Regions from separate parts of the Bombilactobacillus bombi genome, predicted to be linked through region 3. Evidence: a T-box and tRNA genes for the amino acid it is inferred to sense, from the RefSeq annotation. Region 3 holds a T-box; the other regions hold tRNA genes.
The links. The T-box of region 3 lies ahead of leuS (leucine--tRNA ligase). A T-box ahead of a tRNA ligase gene usually reads a tRNA of that ligase, here a tRNA-Leu.
Positions count from the first base shown of each region.

Region 1: it encodes a tRNA-Leu, which carries the amino acid that the T-box ahead of leuS (leucine--tRNA ligase) is inferred to sense. The anticodon was not compared.
Region 2: it encodes a tRNA-Leu, which carries the amino acid that the T-box ahead of leuS (leucine--tRNA ligase) is inferred to sense. The anticodon was not compared.

Region 1 covers NZ_CP031513.1:1,035,060-1,041,589, reverse strand. The annotation lists gene DS830_RS05340 (glycosyltransferase) at 42-1,109, shown strand; gene DS830_RS05335 (nicotinate phosphoribosyltransferase) at 1,131-2,606, shown strand; gene nadE (ammonia-dependent NAD(+) synthetase) at 2,620-3,441, shown strand; gene DS830_RS05325 (hypothetical protein) at 3,453-3,887, shown strand; tRNA gene DS830_RS05320 (tRNA-Leu) at 3,938-4,023, shown strand; gene DS830_RS05315 (cold-shock protein) at 4,273-4,473, shown strand; gene DS830_RS05310 (glycoside hydrolase family 73 protein) at 4,577-5,209, shown strand; gene DS830_RS05305 (xanthine phosphoribosyltransferase) at 5,417-5,992, shown strand; gene DS830_RS05300 (ATP-grasp domain-containing protein) at 6,004-6,530, shown strand, end outside.
Region 2 covers NZ_CP031513.1:870,012-876,541, forward strand. The annotation lists gene DS830_RS04505 (FAD-dependent oxidoreductase) at 1-691, opposite strand, end outside; gene DS830_RS04510 (NAD(P)H-hydrate dehydratase) at 828-1,697, opposite strand; tRNA gene DS830_RS04515 (tRNA-Leu) at 1,757-1,840, shown strand; gene DS830_RS04520 (carboxymuconolactone decarboxylase family protein) at 1,944-2,291, opposite strand; gene DS830_RS04525 (DUF1516 family protein) at 2,424-2,780, opposite strand; gene DS830_RS04530 (metal-dependent hydrolase family protein) at 2,884-4,095, opposite strand; gene DS830_RS04535 (peptide ABC transporter substrate-binding protein) at 4,120-5,736, opposite strand.
Region 3 covers NZ_CP031513.1:295,673-302,202, forward strand. The annotation lists gene DS830_RS01635 (phosphatase PAP2 family protein) at 1-189, opposite strand, end outside; gene DS830_RS01640 (glucosaminidase domain-containing protein) at 271-1,386, shown strand; T-box leader at 1,430-1,632, shown strand; gene leuS (leucine--tRNA ligase) at 1,671-4,091, shown strand; gene DS830_RS01650 (putative polysaccharide biosynthesis protein) at 4,124-5,788, shown strand; gene DS830_RS01655 (sigma-70 family RNA polymerase sigma factor) at 6,048-6,530, shown strand, end outside.

The DNA.
Region 1 (6,530 bases), 740 kb from region 3:
GATAAGTAAAGGTTTTTAACAATTGAACGTGAGGATTAATCATGAAAATTTTACAAGTAAATGCCGGTACAGAAAGTGGTGGCGGCCGCACAATTCTTATTAATTTATTAAAAGCATTGAAAAAACAAAAAATAGATACACAATTAATAGTTTTTGAAAAAGGACCAGTATCAGATTGGGCTCAAAAAGCTGATATTCCAACAACAATTATGAATCAAGAAGGAAGAATGGATTTAAGAGTTGCTGGTCGATTACGCAAGTTTATTAATGATAATCATATTGATATAGTTAACACACATGGTCCCCGTGCTAACTTTATTATGGGATTGATTCATAAGCATGTTGCTGCCAAATGGATTGTTACTGTACATAGTGATCCGTTTATTGATTTTTCGAATAACACCAAGGGTAATTTCTTAACAAAGTTAAACACCGCTGCTATTAAAAAGGCCGATCATCTTATTTTAATTACGCCGCGCTTTAAGTCAGTTTTAATGGATTTAGGCATTGCGGAAAATAAAATGACCCCAATTTTTAATGCGATGGAATTTTCCGCAGAATGTCCTCAAACTGTGCATCATGAAATATTTTCGATCACAAATGTGGCTCGCTTAATGCCCGTCAAAAATCAAAAATTGCTATTACAAACCTTAGCTAAAGTAGATTTTAACTTTCAATTACGCATTGTAGGAGATGGTGAATTAGAAAACGAACTAAAGAATTTAGCAAAAAAGTTGGATTTAGAACAAAAAGTAGAATTTGTCGGTTTTCAAGATGATACGATGCCTTATTATCATGCTGCTGATATTTTTGTTTTGACTTCTAATTCCGAGGGTTTTCCTCTTGTATTGTTAGAAGCTGCCAACCAAGGTATTCCAGCGATTTCCACTGATGTGGGATCTTGTGATTGGATTGTTAAGGACGATACTGGTTGGATTGTTGCTCCGGAAAATAGTAGTCAGTTAACAAAAGCGTTAACAGCAGCCTACGAGAAATGGCAACAAGATCAATTACGGCCAATGGGTCAAAAATTTTATCAATATTGTTCGCAACATTTTTCCAGTGCTAATTTGGCGACCGCATTAATGAAAATTTATCAAAATGTTTAATTGAGGAAGAAAGGCAAAATTATGAAAATCAATAATTTAGACGATGGCTTAGCTTTGCACACAGATTATTATATTTTAAATATGATGTATACCTATTGGAAAAAAGGAATTAATCGTCGGCGAGCTGTGTTTGAATGCTATTTTCGTCAAAATCCTTTTAATAGTGGCTATGCTATTTTTGCGGGCTTAGAACAAGTCGTGAATTATTTGCAAAATTTACACTTTAGCGATTCGGATATTGATTATTTACGTGAAAACGGAGAATTTGATGAAGGTTTTTTACAATACTTGAAGAATATGACCTTCTGTTGTGATGTGCGTTCTGTAGTTGAAGGCGATTTGGTCTTTGCCAATGAACCCATTTTTCAAGTTGAAGGTCCCCTTGATCAATGTTCACTAGTGGAAACAGCGATTTTAAGTATTATTAACTATCAAGTCTTAATTGCTACTAAAGCATCACGCATCAAGTCAGCTGCGGGTGATGATGTCTTACTTGAATTTGGGTCTCGACGTGCGCAAGAATTAGAAGCTGGTGTTTGGGGAGCACGGGCTGCTTATATTGCCGGCTTTGATGCAACCAGTAATGTTCGAGCAGGTAAAGTTTTCAATATTCCAGTAGCTGGAACTCATGCTCATGCCTTGGTGCAATACTATCAAAATGATTATGAAGCATTTAAAGCCTATGCACAAACTCATCATGACTGTACCTTTTTGGTTGATACTTATGATACGCTCAAAAGTGGGGTACCGAGCGCAATTAAAGTGGCTAAGGAAATGGGCGATAAAATTAGCTTTAAAGGCGTACGCATTGATTCTGGCGATATGGCTTATATTTCCAAACGAGTGCGTGAAAAACTAGATAACGCTGGCTACCCTGATGCCAAAATAGTTGCTTCTAATGATTTAGATGAAATTAAGATTCAAAATTTGAAAATGCAAGGAGCAAAAATTGATATTTGGGGTGTCGGCACTCATTTAATTACAGGTTATGATCAGCCAGCTTTAGGGGCAGTTTATAAGATGGTAGCCATTGAAGATGGCAATGGCAATATGATGGATACACTCAAATTATCCAGCAATGCTGAAAAAATCAGTACTCCTGGTCAAAAGCAAGTTTGGCGGATTACTAACAGCAAAAAAGATGACAAATCTGAAGGTGATTATGTCACTTTACGCGACGAAAATCCTAATGAATTACAAGAATTATATATGTTTCATCCCCAATATACCTACATTAATAAAACCATTACTGATTTTAAGGCGCGCCCAGTGTTACAATCTATATTTGAGAATGGCCAATTGGTCTATCAATTACCGACTTTAGCGCAAATTAGAAATTATTGTCGACAAAATTTAGATTCATTATGGGATGAATATAAGCGTGATCTGAATCCTCAAGATTATCCAGTAGACTTATCACAACGCCTTTATGATCATAAACGGCACTATATTGAATATGTGCATCAACAAGTCAAAAATATGGGTACGGATGATTAATAAGGAGATAAAAATGCGACCTTTACAAGAACAAATTATTGCATATGAAAAAGTACAACCTCACATTGATCCAGCTAAAGAAGTACAACGCTCAATTACTTTTTTGCAAAGTTTTTTACAAAAGAATCACTTGTTAACTTTAGTCTTAGGTATTTCTGGGGGACAAGATTCAACTTTAGCTGGACGCTTATGCCAAATGGCAATTGAGCAACTGCGCCAACAGTCTGGTAATCCCAATTATCAATTTGTAGCAGTTCGCTTACCTTATGGTGAGCAAGCTGATGAAAGTGATGCGTTAAAGGCTTTAGACTGGATTAAGCCTGATCAAACACTGCGTGTTAATATTAAACCTGCTGTTGATGCCACGGTTGCAAGTGTTGAAAGTAATGGCCTGAAAATTTCTGATTTTAATAAGGGTAATATTAAGGCCCGTCAACGCATGATTGTTCAATATGCGCTAGCAGGTGATTTAAAGGGATGTGTAGTCGGAACCGATCATGCAGCAGAAAATATTACTGGCTTTTATACTAAATATGGTGATGGAGCTGCCGATTTAACACCCTTATTTCGCTTAGATAAGCGACAAGGCAGACAATTATTGCAATATTTAGCAGCACCTGCAGCACTGATTACCAAAACCCCTACAGCGGATTTAGAAGATCAACGTCCAGGATTAGCTGATGAAGCAGCTTTAGGAGTAAGTTATCAAGATATTGATGATTACTTGGAAGGTAAAGAAATAGCTCTTGCAGCTGCTGAAAAAATCGAATCTTGGTATCAAAAAACTGCCCATAAAAGAAGATTGCCGTATACAGTTTTTGATACTTTTAACTAAGGAGACTTATTATGAATCAAGCACAAAAAAGAGCCATTACCTATGCACACGTCTTAAATGAAGTAATTGAAGACACGCAAAAAATTCAGGATGATTTAAATCCTAAATTTCAACAAATTAAAGAGGCACTCGCTGCTGGTAATTTAACAGACATGAAATCTTCCGAGTATTTAAAAATTCAAGGAGATTTTCAAAGTGGTACTGACGAATATGCTAAACTAACCGATAAATTGCATAATGCCAAGGCACCTGCTAAATTGATGGGAGTTCATTTATCGCTTGTACAAGCTTATAAAGACTATACGCAAGCATGTCAGGATATGATTAACAGTATGAAAGATGATCGAACTGTTGACGAATCCGCATTTGCAGCCTCTGAAGAGGCTCAGGATCAAATTTTAGATAAAATTGGTAAATATTTGATGAAAATGAACCAAATGAATTAAATTGTCTTGCAGAATCTGTCCGTTCATATTATAATAAAAAGGTATTGTTTGCGGGTATGGCGGAATTGGCAGACGCGCAAGACTAAGGATCTTGTGGAGAGTTATCTCCGTGGAAGTTCGAGTCTTCTTACCCGCATGACTTTATTGGTTGACCGTTTATGGAGTTATTTCTATAAACGGTTTTTTTTTGACTTTACTCAAAAGTATTTGTTCAAAAAAGTTGACTTAATATATAAAGTTAAAACAAAAATTATTTGCTATATTTGATATTACATGTTATTATGAACTTGTATTTTTGAATGGTTATGGTTCGATGGTTCATGTGTAACTAGCTTCCAGTGCCACAAAGAAATGCAAAAAGTAGTTTTTTAGGAGGATTGTTCACATGGAACATGGAACAGTAAAATGGTTTAACGCTGAAAAAGGTTATGGTTTTATTACTCGCGAAGACGGTAGCGATGTATTTGTACATTTCTCCGCTATTAACGGTGAAGGATACAAAACTCTTGAAGAAGGTCAATCAGTAACTTTCGATATCGAAGAAAGCGATCGTGGCCCACAAGCTGTTAACGTTGATAAAAATTAATATTTAGTTATTAGCTTTTGACCAGCCTAAAGGCTGGTTTTTTTGTATCTTAAGCTTCGATTCAATGTTATGATAAAGTTAATTTTCTATGGAGAGTTGAAAATTGACGAAAAGAAAAAGAATTACTAAACGGCAACGACAGACGTTTTTGACATTTTGTGCCAGTTCAATTGCGTTGTTGATTATTTTGTCAGCAATTATTTTAGCAAGAAATTTTGTGCGGCAAAATAGGATGGTTGCTCAAGAACCAATTCAAGTCAAAACAATTCAGCAGCAACACGAAGAGTTTATTCAAACACTAACACCAGCTGCGATTAAGTATGGCCGAATGTATAATATTTTACCTAGTATTACAATTGCGCAGGCCATTTTAGAAAGTGACTGGGGCCAAAGCCAATTAGCCAGCAAATATCATAATTTATTTGGAATTAAAAGTGATGATCCCAATAATTCTCAAATGTTAAAAACGCAGGAATATCAAAATGGGCAGTGGGTTACAATTGCAGCCAGTTTTAAAGTTTATCCCAGTTTTGATGCTTCTATAGCAGATCATGCGGTGTTGTTAGCCAAGGGTACTACTTGGAATAAGCAACAATATCAACATGTGCTCGCATCCAAGAATTATTTAGAAGCAGCTAATAGCTTGCAAATAGATGGTTATGCCACAGATCCCGATTATACTCAAAAAATAATTAGAATTATTGAAAAATATCATCTCAATCGTTATGACAATTAAGAACTTAGTATTTAGTTATTTGCAAAAAACGGCTTTAAAAGACGAAGTACGAACTTTAATTGGTTAATGAGAACAAATGGTCGCTATTTTTACTTATATAATGATATTTATTCTCGAATTATTCGCAATTTTACTAAGGAATGACTTTTGTCTGAGTCTAAAGCCTGTTAAAATAAGATAAAGTTAAATTTTAAGGGAGAAAAAGCTGTGAAAGAATTAGAAGCGCGAATTAAACGTGATGGACGTGTATTGGGAGAAGATGTTTTAAAAGTTGATAGCTTTTTAAATCATCAAGTAGATCCAGTTTTAATGCACAAAATGGGGCAAGAGTTTTATGAATATTTTCAAGATAAACCGATTACTAAAGTTTTAACTGTCGAATCATCAGGCATTGCCCCTGCAGTGATGACAGGCCTAGCGTTTGAAGTGCCTGTGGTTTTTGCGCGTAAACATAAATCGATTACTATGAATAATGATATGTACGTTGCTGATGTGTATTCATTTACAAAAAAGACCACTAATAAAATTAGTATTTCAAAAAACTTTTTGAGTAAAGAAGATCATGTTTTAATCATTGATGATTTTTTGGCTAATGGTCAAGCGGTGTCTGGTTTAACCAATATTATTCAACAAGCAGATGCAACGTTAGAGGGTATTGGAATTGTCATTGAAAAGACCTTCCAAAAAGGACGACAATTAATCGATCATCAAAATATACCAATTTTATCACTTGCCCGAATTAAGGCTTTTAAAAACGGACAGGTTGTGTTTGAAGAAGAATAGGGGAAAGGTTCATGAGCTTTTTAGGTCCAGCAAGTACGATTGGAATTATTGGCGGTGGTCAGTCCACCTTTTTATTAACACAACAAGCCCTAAAAATGGGCTTTAAAGTCGTTATTTTGGCAAAAAAAGCGGCCTTAGCTAATCATGAAAACGTGCAGTTAATTGTTGGTTCTCATCATCAAGTGGCAGATTTGCAAAATTTATTTTCGCAATCAGACTTGGTAATTTATGATAATGAGGATTTACACTTAGATTTGCTGGATCAAATTGAGGGACGAGAAAAGTTAGTCCAAGGCACACAAATTTTGGATTTGGTTCAAGATCGTTACTTAGAAAAAAGTTTTTTGAATAATCATAATCTAAATGTAGTACCCTTTGCTGCAGTGGTTGATGATCAAGATTTACAAAAAACTGTTCAAGAAATTGGTTTTCCCTGTATTTTGAAACCCATTCAAAAAGATGTTAGTGCGATTGATGGGAAAGTTTTTTATAATCAAGATGAAATAGATGCATATCATATTTTACAAGGATCGTTTAT
Region 2 (6,530 bases), 570 kb from region 3:
TGTCTGTTACAACTTGTTGAACTTTGCCATTATCACCAACAAATCTTTGGACATTTTCACCTAAAGCTAAGTCCACGTTATTTTGTTTTAACTCTTGCGCCAAAACATCAGTAAATTCAGAATCCAAATACGTTCCTAAAATTCGAGGTAAAACATCAATTATTGTTACTTGTTTGCCGGCTTTAGCAAATGCCTCAGCGGCTTCAATTCCGATATAGCCTGAGCCAATCACCACCACTTTATCAATCAGCGGTTCCACAGTTGCGCGTTTGAGCTTCATTGCCCAATCACGACCCCGCATAAAATAGATATTCTTCAAATCATTACCAGCAACTGGAATTTGTGCTGGAACTGCTCCAGTGCTGATAATAAGCTTATCATAACTTTCAGTTCTGGTAGTATCATCAGCTAAATTGTGAACTGTTACTTGATGCTCAGTAGAATTAATCGCAGTAACATCCTGTTGAATAAATACATGAACACCCTTTTTTTCCATGTCCTCTTTGGTTGCATAGCTTACACTATTAACATCTTTAACGACACCTTCTAAATAAAGCTGCATTCCACAGGAGAGAAAAGAAAGAAAATCGCCCTTTTCATACCATTGAATCTCTGCTTGTGGATAGTCTTGCAATAATTCTTGCACCGCTTCAAAACCACCATGTGATGAACCAACTACAACTACTTTCATAAATTGAGTTCCTCCCTTTTCAGTTACACCTACATTATAATGGTTCTAAATTAGAATGCAATATTATCTCTAGAATAACTCTCGGTAATTGTTATAAATGTGCTTGTACCACTGCCATAGAACCAAAAATAATTATTTAATGATTGACTGAACTATCTTTTGCATGTGCAAATTGGTTCATCCATTGAGGTAAATACTGATCAATCATCGTCGGTAACACAACATAGTTATCTTTGGCTAACAACTCTGCCCCGTAGCTGTGCAAAAAAACTGCCGCTAAAACAGCATCATGCCAATTAGAAAATTGTGCTGCAAAGCCTGCTATCATACCAGTTAATGTATCACCCATTCCCCCGGTAGCCATTGCTGGAGTTCCCAGTGTGTTTTCATAGATTTCTGCTTCATTGTTGAAATAAATATGCGAAGGTGAGCCCTTAAGAATTAATGCTGTTTGGGGCGCTGCTATCTGTTGCAAATATTGATAATTATTAGTTGTTGTTTGCTGTTGAGGTGTTAATCCACTCAACCGTTGCCATTCAATTTGATGAGGTGTTAAAATCACCTGGGCTTGACAATGTTGGAGATCAATTTGATATTGAGCCAATAACGTAATCGCTGAAGCATCAATAATCAAACATTGTTGTTTACTAACTTTTTTAATAATGGCCGTCAGTAACTGCGCATTATTGGTAGTTACTTCTAAACCGGGGCCAATAGCAATGACATTTACACTAGTTAATAATTCTAGTAATGGTTTAGAATTATTTAAATCTAAAACCATTGCCTCGGGCAAGCGTGCATGCAAACTAATAAAATTATCTATACTAGTAGCGACACTAACTAGTCCAGCTCCTGTATACACTGCTGCTGTAGCAGCCATAATAGCTGCACCACCAAAATTAGCGCTTCCAGCAATTAATAAAACTTTACCAAAAGTACCCTTATAAGAATTGTGGGGGCGCGGTTGAATAACATTATTTAAAATTTTTGTTGTAAGTTTTTTCATAATTTTTAAATTTCCTAGTTACAATTAGTTTAAAATTTGATAAAATTAGTATTTGTAAAGCCGCTGTGGCGGAATTGGCAGACGCGCAGCGTTCAGGTCGCTGTATGGTTTTCCATGTGCAGGTTCGACTCCTGTCAGCGGCAATATTGTTTCTGTTAATGGTTTATCAATATTTATCAGAATACGGTCTTCTCATTCATTATATTTATTAAAACAGAAGTTCTTAGAACTTCTGTTTTTTAATTCCTAATTTTCTTTTTCTTGAAGATATTGAGCAAATGATAATGCTTTTGCACCATAAACTGTGGAAGGTCCACCTCCCATTAAAATTGCAACATTTACTACTTCTGCCAATTGTTCCATAGTAACACCATTTTTTAAATTACTTTTAACGTGTGACATGATACAGCCTTCACAGCGATCTGCAATCGCAATTCCTAAGGCAATCATTTCTTTGGTTTTCGTATCCAAAGCACCTTCTTGCATTGTAGTTTTAACTAAACCACCGAAGGCTTTCATTTCTTCTGGTGATTGCTTACGCAAATTAGCCGTTTCTTTTCCAAATTTTTCATATTGTTCACTATAATCAACCATAATCTATTCCTCCATTTATAAGTACTTATCTTTATTAAACCGCAAAAAGTAAATGCTTTCAATAGATATGCGACCAACAAAAAATCCGATATAAAATTATATCGGATCAAAATCTAGTTTAACTACCTTAGCCTAGTGAAACAATGGGAAACCATCCGTCATTATAAAACCGATAATAACCACAATAACTGCTAAAATAAGAGCCCCATAAAACATAACTCGAGAAAACTGTTTCTTTAATTTTTTGGCAAAGGCCATTTCAATTAAACCAATTAAACCTACTGCAAGGATAATTTTCACAATTGTCAAAATTGGATGCTCATGCCAAGCATAACTAAACATTAATGCTCCACTAATAATCAATATTATGTAGCAAATACGCGCAATCATTACCCAAACTTTGGCTTGGGGAACTTTAGCTAATAAACCGCCAATAATTGCTACAAATAATACTACGCCAACAACTAGATGTAACCAAGGCCACAACATTTTATCACCTCAAATATTAATAATAATTATTATAGAACAATTTTTGAATAATAGAATCAAAAAAAGCATTCCACTTTTCAGAAGAATGCTTTCATAATTTTAATTATGCTGGTTGGTGAACACAGACACCACCTTGATAAACAGCTTTTTCTTTTTGAATAACTTTAATATCTTGAATAGGATTATCTTTCATTACAATAAAGTCTGCCACTTTACCCACACTAATCTCACCGTAGTCTTTGCTGACATGCATCGCTTTGGCACAATTAATTGTCGCAGTGTCAATCGCTTGTGCTGGTGTCATGCCTGCTTTTTCTACATATAATTGCATTTCATAGGCACTTTCATTTTCAAAGCCATTATAAGGAGTCCCTGCATCAGTCCCCATAGCAATAGGGATTCCAGCAGCAGCAGCTTTTTTGATACTAGCAAAGTGTTTTTTAATATTGATGATAACTTTTTGACGTGCCCAATCAGCAACTGTGTCTTCCCCATATTTGTAGATTGCATACATAGCATTCATCGTTGGTACCACAAAAGTTTTATGTTCTTTCATGATATCAATGGTCTCATCATCAATATCAAAGGCATGTTCAACTGTATCTACACCAGCTTGAGCTGCTTCTTTAACTCCAGCATTGCCTTGGGCATGAGCAGCAACAGTCTTATTTTTGTGATGGGCTTCTCGAACAGCAGCTTTGACTTCATCTTCATTAAATTGGATATCATCTGGTGTTTCACCATTACGCAAAACCCCACCAGTCACCATTAGTTTAATATTATCGACACCATTTTTCATAGATTGACGAACGCCCTTAATCATTTCGTCTACGCCATCAACTTCAATTCCTGATCCATCACCGTGACCTCCAGTCATGGTGAAAGCTTTACCGGAAGTCATAACTCGTGGACCAGCAATCATCTTTTGATGTTGCATTATTTTAATAGGAATATCAATATCATAAGCAGCACCTACATTGCGAATATAAGTGACACCGTGATTAATGAGATCTTGCATGTTTTTTATAGCAAACATTGTCTGTATAGCTTTAGGATCAGCGCCTTCAATGCTACTTTCTTGTTCGGCCCAATAAGTTGGAGTACTCCCAATATGGGTATGAGCATTCATAATGCCAGGCATAACATATTGATTATGAAAGTCTACAATTTGATCAACAATTGACTCTGAAGGTACTCCTTGTCCCATAGCAGTTATTCTTTGAGTATCAGTGTCAACGGTAAAATATTGTTGTGGTTGAAAATCTTGTTGTTCATGTTGATAGATATTAGCGTTAATAAAAGTTATTTTAGTCATTATAAAGTCCCTCTCTTTTTAAAATTATTTCCAATAAGCATATTGCAATTGTCCTGAATTTCCAGACATAGCATCCCATTTCAACCCACCTAATTTACTGTTGACAAAATGTGCTTGGGCTGCTTGATAAGTAGGAGCTACACCGGCAATTTGCATTAAACGTTGATCGGCTTGCTTTTCAAATTCCCACCGTTGTTGTGCTGAATAAGTTGTTGTATCAGAAACTTTATCCATCAGTGCATCATATTGGTCATCTTTAGTTTTTGCAAAATTAATTTGATTATTGCTGCGCATCCCATCTAGGAAGTTTTGGGCATCAGGATAATCAGGTCCCCAACCCACTGTACAGATATCAAAATCACAACTAAAATCACGTGAAACATGAGTTGCATGTGGTACAGAAACAATATTGATTTTTAGGCCGGGCAAGTTCTTTTGGACAGCACCTTGTACATATTCAGCCAATTTCTTTTCGGTATCAACGTCATCCACCAAAAAGTCTAATGTGACCTTAGATTTACCTAAATCACTTTGAGCTTTTTGCCAATATTGTTTAGCTTGATTAACATCTGTCGGTGCTAAATTTCCTACTTCATCAATAAAATCACGTCCTGTTTTAGGATCTTTAGCATAATTTTTAGGTACTATATTAGTTGCAGGTCGCGAGCCATCTTGCAATACTTTGTTAGCTAATTGCTGGCGGTTGATAACTAAGCTAATAGCATGCCGCAAATTTTCATTAGCTGTAGCTGTTCGTTTAGAATTGAAATAAATATAATTGTTACGTCCTGTTGGCGTTACTACAAGTTCTTTGCTGTTGCGATTTTGCTTCACAAATTGACCACTAACATTAGTTAAATCTACACTGCCAGATTTAAACATACTTTGAGCTGTATTATCATCTTTGACGACATTGACATCAACTTTGGCAATTTGCACATGTTTAGCATTCCAATAGTACTTATTTTTTACGTAATGCCAAGAATCATTATTGCCATTCCACCCCTTCAAAGTGTATGGTCCATTAGCAACTGTTGTTTGATCATTAGTGCCATATTTTTCACCATATTTTTTAATAGCAGCTGTTTGGACCGGTTTATAGCCTACAAAAATATAATTAATAAATGGAATAGGCTTAGTCAAAGTTATTGAAAAAGTTCGTTGGTTGATAGCTTTGACTCCTAATTTATGTGGATCCATCTTACCAGTATTAATGGCTTTAAAGTTTTGAATATATTGAACATCTGTAGTAGCTTGCGATTTAGTTTTAGGATCGGTGGTTCTTACTAGCGAAGTTACAAAATCTTGGGCTGTTACAGGCTTACCATCTTGCCAACGTGCATTCTTTTTAATCTTAAAAGTATATTTAGTTCCATTTTCTGTGGGCTGAACAATTTTTTCAACCATCCCGGGAACTATCTTATTATTACGATCTCGTTTATAAATACCTTCACTGATTTGATCAAGAATAGCTCCCCCATTAGTTTCAATGGACTTATTAGGATCAACAGTCATCGGTTCTCCTGGGATCGTAATTTTTAAAGTTTGATTATCGGCACCAGCTGCTTTGGAACCACAACCGGTTAATAAGGCTACTCCTACCACCAAATACATCCACAGCTTCTGCTTTTTTTGCCACATAATTACTTCCCCCTTTAAATGTTTTTTGATGACTATTGCCAACAAAAAAACGCCCTTTTAGAATATTAATCTAAAAGGACGCCAAAACGCGGTACCACCTTCGTTACAGAATTGTTAATTCTGTCGCTCACGTACGCCTGCATTAATCAGGATAACGTTCGCGCTATAAAGGGCGCACCCGCGTTACTCTCAGCGAATAACTTGCTCTAACTCAACTTTCATTAATAAGACGTTACACCTTCGCAGATAACGGTGCTCTCTGACAACCTCTTAATAACTACTCCTTAAATTATCTTAGCAATTTCTCATCTATGTTTAATGATTATTATCATAACAGGTTAATTGTAATTGTCAACTATTATATTATTTTTATTTTTAATTTTTGGAATTAGAAAGCTGTTTCTAAGTTGTTAAAAAAATAAAATCAAGCTTATGGCTGATAAATCACTAGATTTTTATTAAAATGTTATTATTCTCAAAATCAAAATTATAATAACTGTTTATTTTATTATAGTAATTTAAAAATTAATGTTGACACATTTAATTACTAATGTTTTAATGTAAACATAATTTATTGAGAAAGGAAGATTAAGATGACTTGTTGTTTACTTAAGAAAGTTTATTATTTTGACTTTGCTTATTTTAAGTAGCGTTCGCATCATGAACTTAGATGCGAACGGTGCTTACGTTCGTGTCTAGGCAAAGTCATCTTGATCTTAGCCAATTAGACACGTTAGTCTAATTGGCAAGTATAAATAACCATATTTATATAATATATAAGCCAGTTAGATTAT
Region 3 (6,530 bases):
TGGCATTCCTAAGTTAGTAATAATTTTAAAGAAAGATAAATAAAGATTATTAGGCGCATGTAACAATTGGAAGAAAAAATTATCAAATTGTTGAGTAATTTGTAAATGTAAAACGACAGCTATTGCAATGACAATGAAGCTTAAATATAAAGCGCCAATTTTTAAAATTTTGTTTACGTTTTGGTTCATTTAGGTAAAACTCCTTGTTTTATTTAGTGATAGTTAGTAGTATAAATAATAAGAGATAAATTGGATTTGGAGATTTTATAATTGAATTGTAAAAGTTTTTTGATGAGAAAGCAAAATAACCATAAAAATATGAAGCATAAGTTTATTTACCAGTTATCAATGGTTAGTGTTAGTTTATTGACGGCTGGAGTTATCTGGCAAGGTAACATCAATTCGGCCGCTGCTGAGAATAATGTGTCAATGACTATTAGTGTAGATAATGCTGATAATCCTGAAAATATTATTACTTCTAATGGTTATGGTGACCAAACATTCTTGAATTATTTAGGTCTTTCCGCTCAAAGGCTGGCTAATAATAATGATTTATACGCTTCGGTAATGATTGCTCAAGCTTTATTAGAAAGTGGTTGGGGAACTAGTGGTTTAGCGCAAGCTCCTAATTATAATTTATTTGGTGTTAAGGGTAATTATCAAGGACAATCGGTTGATTTTAGCACTCAAGAAGATGATGGAACCGGGAATCTGTTTTCAATTAATTCTGGTTTTCGGCGTTATCCATCATATAAAGAATCACTAGAAGATTATGTACGTGTATTACGTTCTAATGAGCAATTATACGGACCAGTTTGGAAAAGCAACGCAAAAACTTATCAAGATGCTACTAGAGCTTTGACTGGACATTATGCAACCGACACAACTTATGATCAGAAGTTAAACAGTATGATTGAAAAGTATGACTTGACTCGCTTTGATCAGGCACCAGAAGTTAATAGTCCAGTTAGCGCTAATGATATCGTAGTAAATAAAGTTAACTGGGTAGTTAATCAAGCACAAACTTTAGTCACTTCAAAAAATGCTTATCAAAAACAACAAGCACCAATTATTATTTTGAATCATTATAACCATCCAATTGTGCAGGCTAGCTTAAGTCAACCACAAGAAGAAACTGTCATGCCAACGCCGGCTCATGATGAAATTGCCGAAGAAATTAACTTTAATAAAGAAATTACTCAGGCTGCAGTTAAACCTTCTAATTCAATAGTAAAAAGTTATAGCAATATAGCTCCAAAACAAAAAGTTATACCTGTTAAAAAAGCAACCGCAGTTACGTCAAAGGCCGAACCATCAGTTCCAGTCGATAAAAGTAATTTGCCACAATCAGAAAATGAAGAAAATTCAATTTCAGAGTTGAAATAATGAGCCTAGTTATTCTATAATACTAGTTATTATTAATTATATTTAATAAACAAAGCGAGAAACTAGTAGTTAACGTTAAATTGGCAGAGAGTGGAAGATTGGTGTGATTCCATAATTTGATGTTGATGAACTCATTCTCAAGTTTAAGTATTGAATAAAGTAGGTATTTACGGGGTATCGTTAATTACATAAGCGTTGCATTTTCAATGCAAAACTTAGGTGGTACCGCGGTCATTCGTCCTATTGCAAAGAAGCAATAGGACTTTTTTTATAAGGAGGATTATATGAGCTATAACCATAATGTAATTGAAAAAAAGTGGCAGGCCTATTGGAAAGAACACCAGACCTTTAAGACCACAACCGACAAAAATAAAAAGAAGTTTTACGTTTTAGACATGTTTCCCTATCCATCTGGTAAAGGGCTACATGTCGGTCATCCAGAAGGATATACCGCAACTGACATTATTGCCCGCATGAAAAGAATGCAAGGCTTCAATGTCTTGCATCCGATGGGCTGGGATGCTTTTGGTTTACCAGCAGAACAATATGCCATCAAAACTGGTAATAACCCACGGGACTTTACTCAAAAAAATATTAATACTTTTAAAAAACAAATTAATTCTTTAGGATTTTCCTATGATTGGGACCGTGAAGTTAATACAACAGATCCCAGCTACTATAAATGGACGCAATGGATTTTTGAGCAGTTGTATAAAAAGGGCTTAGCTTATGAAGCTGAAATTCCAGTTAATTGGAGTCCAGATTTAGGCACTGTGGTTGCTAATGAAGAAATTATTGATGGTAAAACTGAACGTGGCGGTTTTCCAGTTTATCGCAAACCAATGCGGCAATGGATGTTAAAAATAACTGCTTATGCGGATCGATTAATTGATGATTTGGATTTATTAGATTGGCCTGAAAGTATTAAAGATATGCAACGCAACTGGATTGGACGCTCTATTGGGGCGGAAGTAACTTTTGCTATAGCTGGAACAGATTTAACCTTTGATATTTTTACAACACGTCCAGATACAATTTTCGGTGCTACTTACATGGTTATGGCACCAGATAAAGAATTAGTGGCCCAAATTACTACACCAGAACAAAAAGCAGCTGTCGAAGATTATCAAGCACAAACAGCACGCAAGAGTGATTTAGACCGGACGGACCTAAATACCGAAAAAACCGGTGTCTTTACTGGAGCTTATGCTATTAATCCTGTTAATGGTCAACAGGTACCAATTTGGATTTCTGATTATGTATTAGCAACATATGGAACAGGAGCTATTATGGCTGTTCCTGCTCATGATCAACGGGATTATGACTTTGCTCAAAAATTCCAATTGCCAATTGTTCCAGTAATTGCAGGTGGCAATGTGGACGAAGCTGCTTATACAGGAGACGGGAAGCATATTAATTCAGGTTTTTTAAATGACTTAGACAAAGAGCAAGCCATTGCCAAAATAGTTGCCTGGTTAGAAGAACATCAAGTCGGTCAAAAGAAAGTCAACTATCGCCTGCGTGATTGGGTCTTTTCACGGCAAAGATATTGGGGAGAACCTATTCCAGTTATTCATTGGGAAGATGGGGAAACAACACTAGTACCAGAGGATGAACTACCGTTAGAGTTACCAGCAGAAGCAGATATCAAGCCTTCTGGTAGTGTTGAAAGTCCTTTAGCTAATTTGACTGATTGGGTGAACGTTGTTGACAAAAATGGCCGCAAGGGCCGGCGAGAAACTAATACTATGCCTCAATGGGCAGGTAGTTCTTGGTATTATTTACGTTATGTGGATCCGCATAATCAAAATGCAATTGCTGATTTTGACAAACTTAAAGAATGGTTACCAGTAGACTTATATATTGGTGGCGCCGAACATGCTGTTTTACATTTGTTATATGCTCGTTTTTGGCACAAATTCTTATACGATATTGGTGTAGTCCCAACTGTCGAACCTTTTCAAAAGTTATTTAATCAAGGGATGATTTTAGGTGAAAATCACGAAAAAATGTCCAAGTCTAAAGGTAATGTGGTTAATCCTGATGATGTAGTTGCCGAATATGGTGCTGACACTTTACGCGTTTATGAAATGTTTATGGGACCACTAGATGCCTCAATTTCTTGGAGTGAAGATGGTTTAGCAGGTTCATATCGTTTCTTAGAAAGAGTTTGGCGCTTGTACATCAATAATGATGATGATAATACTTTGCGCACTGATTTTATTTTGGATCAAGACAATCCGGAATTGAAAAAAGTTTATAACGAAACTGTTAAGGCTGTCACAGAACGTTATGAGAAGTTACAGTTCAATACCGCCATTTCACAAATGATGGTCTTTTGTAATACTGTTCAAAAGGCTAAATTCTTCCCTAGAGCATATGCAGAAGGATTAGTGAAATTGTTAGCACCTGTTGCACCCCATATGATGGAAGAATTGTGGCAAAAGTTAGGACATCAAGAATCAATCACTTATGCTAATTGGCCAACATATCAAGCAGCTGACTTAGTCGAACAAGACGTTGCTGTAATCTTTCAAGTTAATGGCAAATTGCGTGATAAAGTAACTGTTCCTCTAAATACTGATAAAGCGCAACTGCAAAAAATGGCAGAAAATAATGAGCGTGTACAAAAATTTATTGGTGATAAAAAGATTGTCAAAGTAATTGTTGTTCCTAACAAAATTGTTAATATTGTAGTAAAATAAGAGCTTCGATATCATTCAGAGAGGACGATTCAATGGATAATGATACTCAAACATCCATTACTTCTGAGTCTAATTCGCAAAGTAAAGCGTCTTTGATTAAAGGCTCAGCATGGATGACAGCTGGGAGTATTTTTTCAAGAATTCTCGGTGCAATCTATGTTATTCCTTGGAATAATTGGTTTGGCTCCTTATTAACTGCCAAGTTAGCTAATTCGCTCTTTGGTAAGGGCTACAATATTTATAGTTTGTTTTTGATTATTTCGACTGCGGGGATCCCGGGAGCAATTTCGAAGCAAATTGCCCATTATAATGCAATTAATGAATATGCTACGGGTAATAAACTGTTTAAACAAGGATTAAAGATTATGGCCATTACAGGAGTAATAACAGCTGCTGTTATGTACTTCGGTGCTCCCGTTTTAGCAGTGATATTATCTGGTGGCGATCAAAATGTAGTGCCTGTTTTACGAGCTTTATCTTGGGCGTTGTTAATTATTCCCATTATGAGTATCGTACGAGGATATTTCCAAGGCTACGAACAAATGGCGCCGTCAGCTATTTCTCAGTTTATTGAACAAGTGGCTCGAGTAATTTATATTTTGGCCGCAACGTATTTTATTATGAAAGTTCAAAAGGGAAGCTATATTAATGCAGTAGCTCAGTCTACTTTTGCTGCTTTTATTGGTGCTATTTTTGGCCTGGGAATTTTGATTATTTATTTTATCAAACAATTACCACGTCTACGTAAATTATCGCAAGGCAGCAATAATGAAGTTGATACTAGTGGGCAAAATTTCTTTGTAGAAATTTGGAGTCAAGCACTGCCATTTATTATTTTAGATTCTGGGATTATTTTATTTCAGATTTTTGATCAGCAAACTTTTAATTTCATGATGAACACAGTGCAACATTTGTCGACAGATACTTTGAATGCACTATATGCGCTGTTTAGCTTTAATACAAATAAAATTATTATGATTATTGTTTCATTGTCGACTGCTTTGGCAGTTACTGCCGTACCATTGTTATCTGCTGCCTATTCACGGCATGATGCTAAGGATGTGAATGAACAAATTGGCAGTACTTTGCAGCTATTTTTCTTGGTGATGATTCCTTCGGCCTTAGGGATGTATGCAGTAGCTAAGCCGTTATATATTTTGTTTTATCGCTATGATCAATTAGGAATTTATATCTTGCAATTCAATTCTATTATTGCCATTTTGTTAGCCTTGTTCACGGTATTATCGGCTATTTTGCAAGGCCTTTATCAAAATGGGCTAGCTATTAAGTACTTTTTAGTGGGGTTTGGAGTCAAGATTATCGCCCAATACCCATGTATTTATTTCTTTCATACTTTTGGGCCATTGCTGGCTACAGGTATCGGAATGTTAGTCACTTCAATTTTGATGTTTCGCTTATTACAGACTAAATTTGGCTTTGATATCAATCAAACAATTCGGCGAACCTTTGGTATCTTACTGTTATCAGTATTTATGCTAGTTGTAGTAATATTAATTGATTGGATAGGATATCACTTTATTTCACCAGATAACCGGATTTTATCGGTAGCGTTGTTGGTTGTTGAAGTTATTGTGGGTGCTTTGATTTATAGTTATTTAATCTTAAAAGTACGTATTGCGGAAAAGATTGTCGGACCAAAAATTGCTACATTGCGTCGCAAACTTCATATTAAATAAATAAAAAGTCCTGAAATTTGACAATTAGTCAAGTTTTAGGACTTTTTTGGTGTTATCATTTTTTATATTAAATTTAATAAATAGTAATTTTCAATCTCGAAAAATTAGGTACTATTAATCTGTATCTAATAAAGGTTTGAATTGCCAATCAATAAATTGTTAGCTAAACTATAATTATATTGCAATATTTAGTTTTTATTTAAATTAATAAGATAACAAGTTATTTAAATATATAAATTACTTGTTACAGGAGGTTGCAATGAGTGATAACTTATCCCTAATTATAGATTATATAAATAATAACTTTAGATTTGGAGGAAGATTAAATATTGATAAAATTTATGATTTGATTAACGAATATCCAATTTCTAATATTGAAGAAAAACTTGTATGGAAAGAATTAGACTCACTAAATATAAGAGTTATTGATTATTCTTTATCTTTCAAAGAAATATTTTCTACTTTAAGAGAAATTATTAATTCTAATAGAGAAATTAATGAAATTGATTTATTAAATTGGTTTAAAAAGGAAAAAATTAATTCAGAAACTAAAACACAGATTCGTCAAATTTTAAAATCTTCTGGTTATACGATAGTTGTTAATAGAGATAGCGAAAAAATTAATAAAGACTTTGATTTTTTAGATGATTTAGACTCAGAAAACTTGGATGACATACTTAGTAGCGAATCATTTAAAAAAGAAAAATCAGGATTAAGGGATGTGATAGATAAGAAATATAAT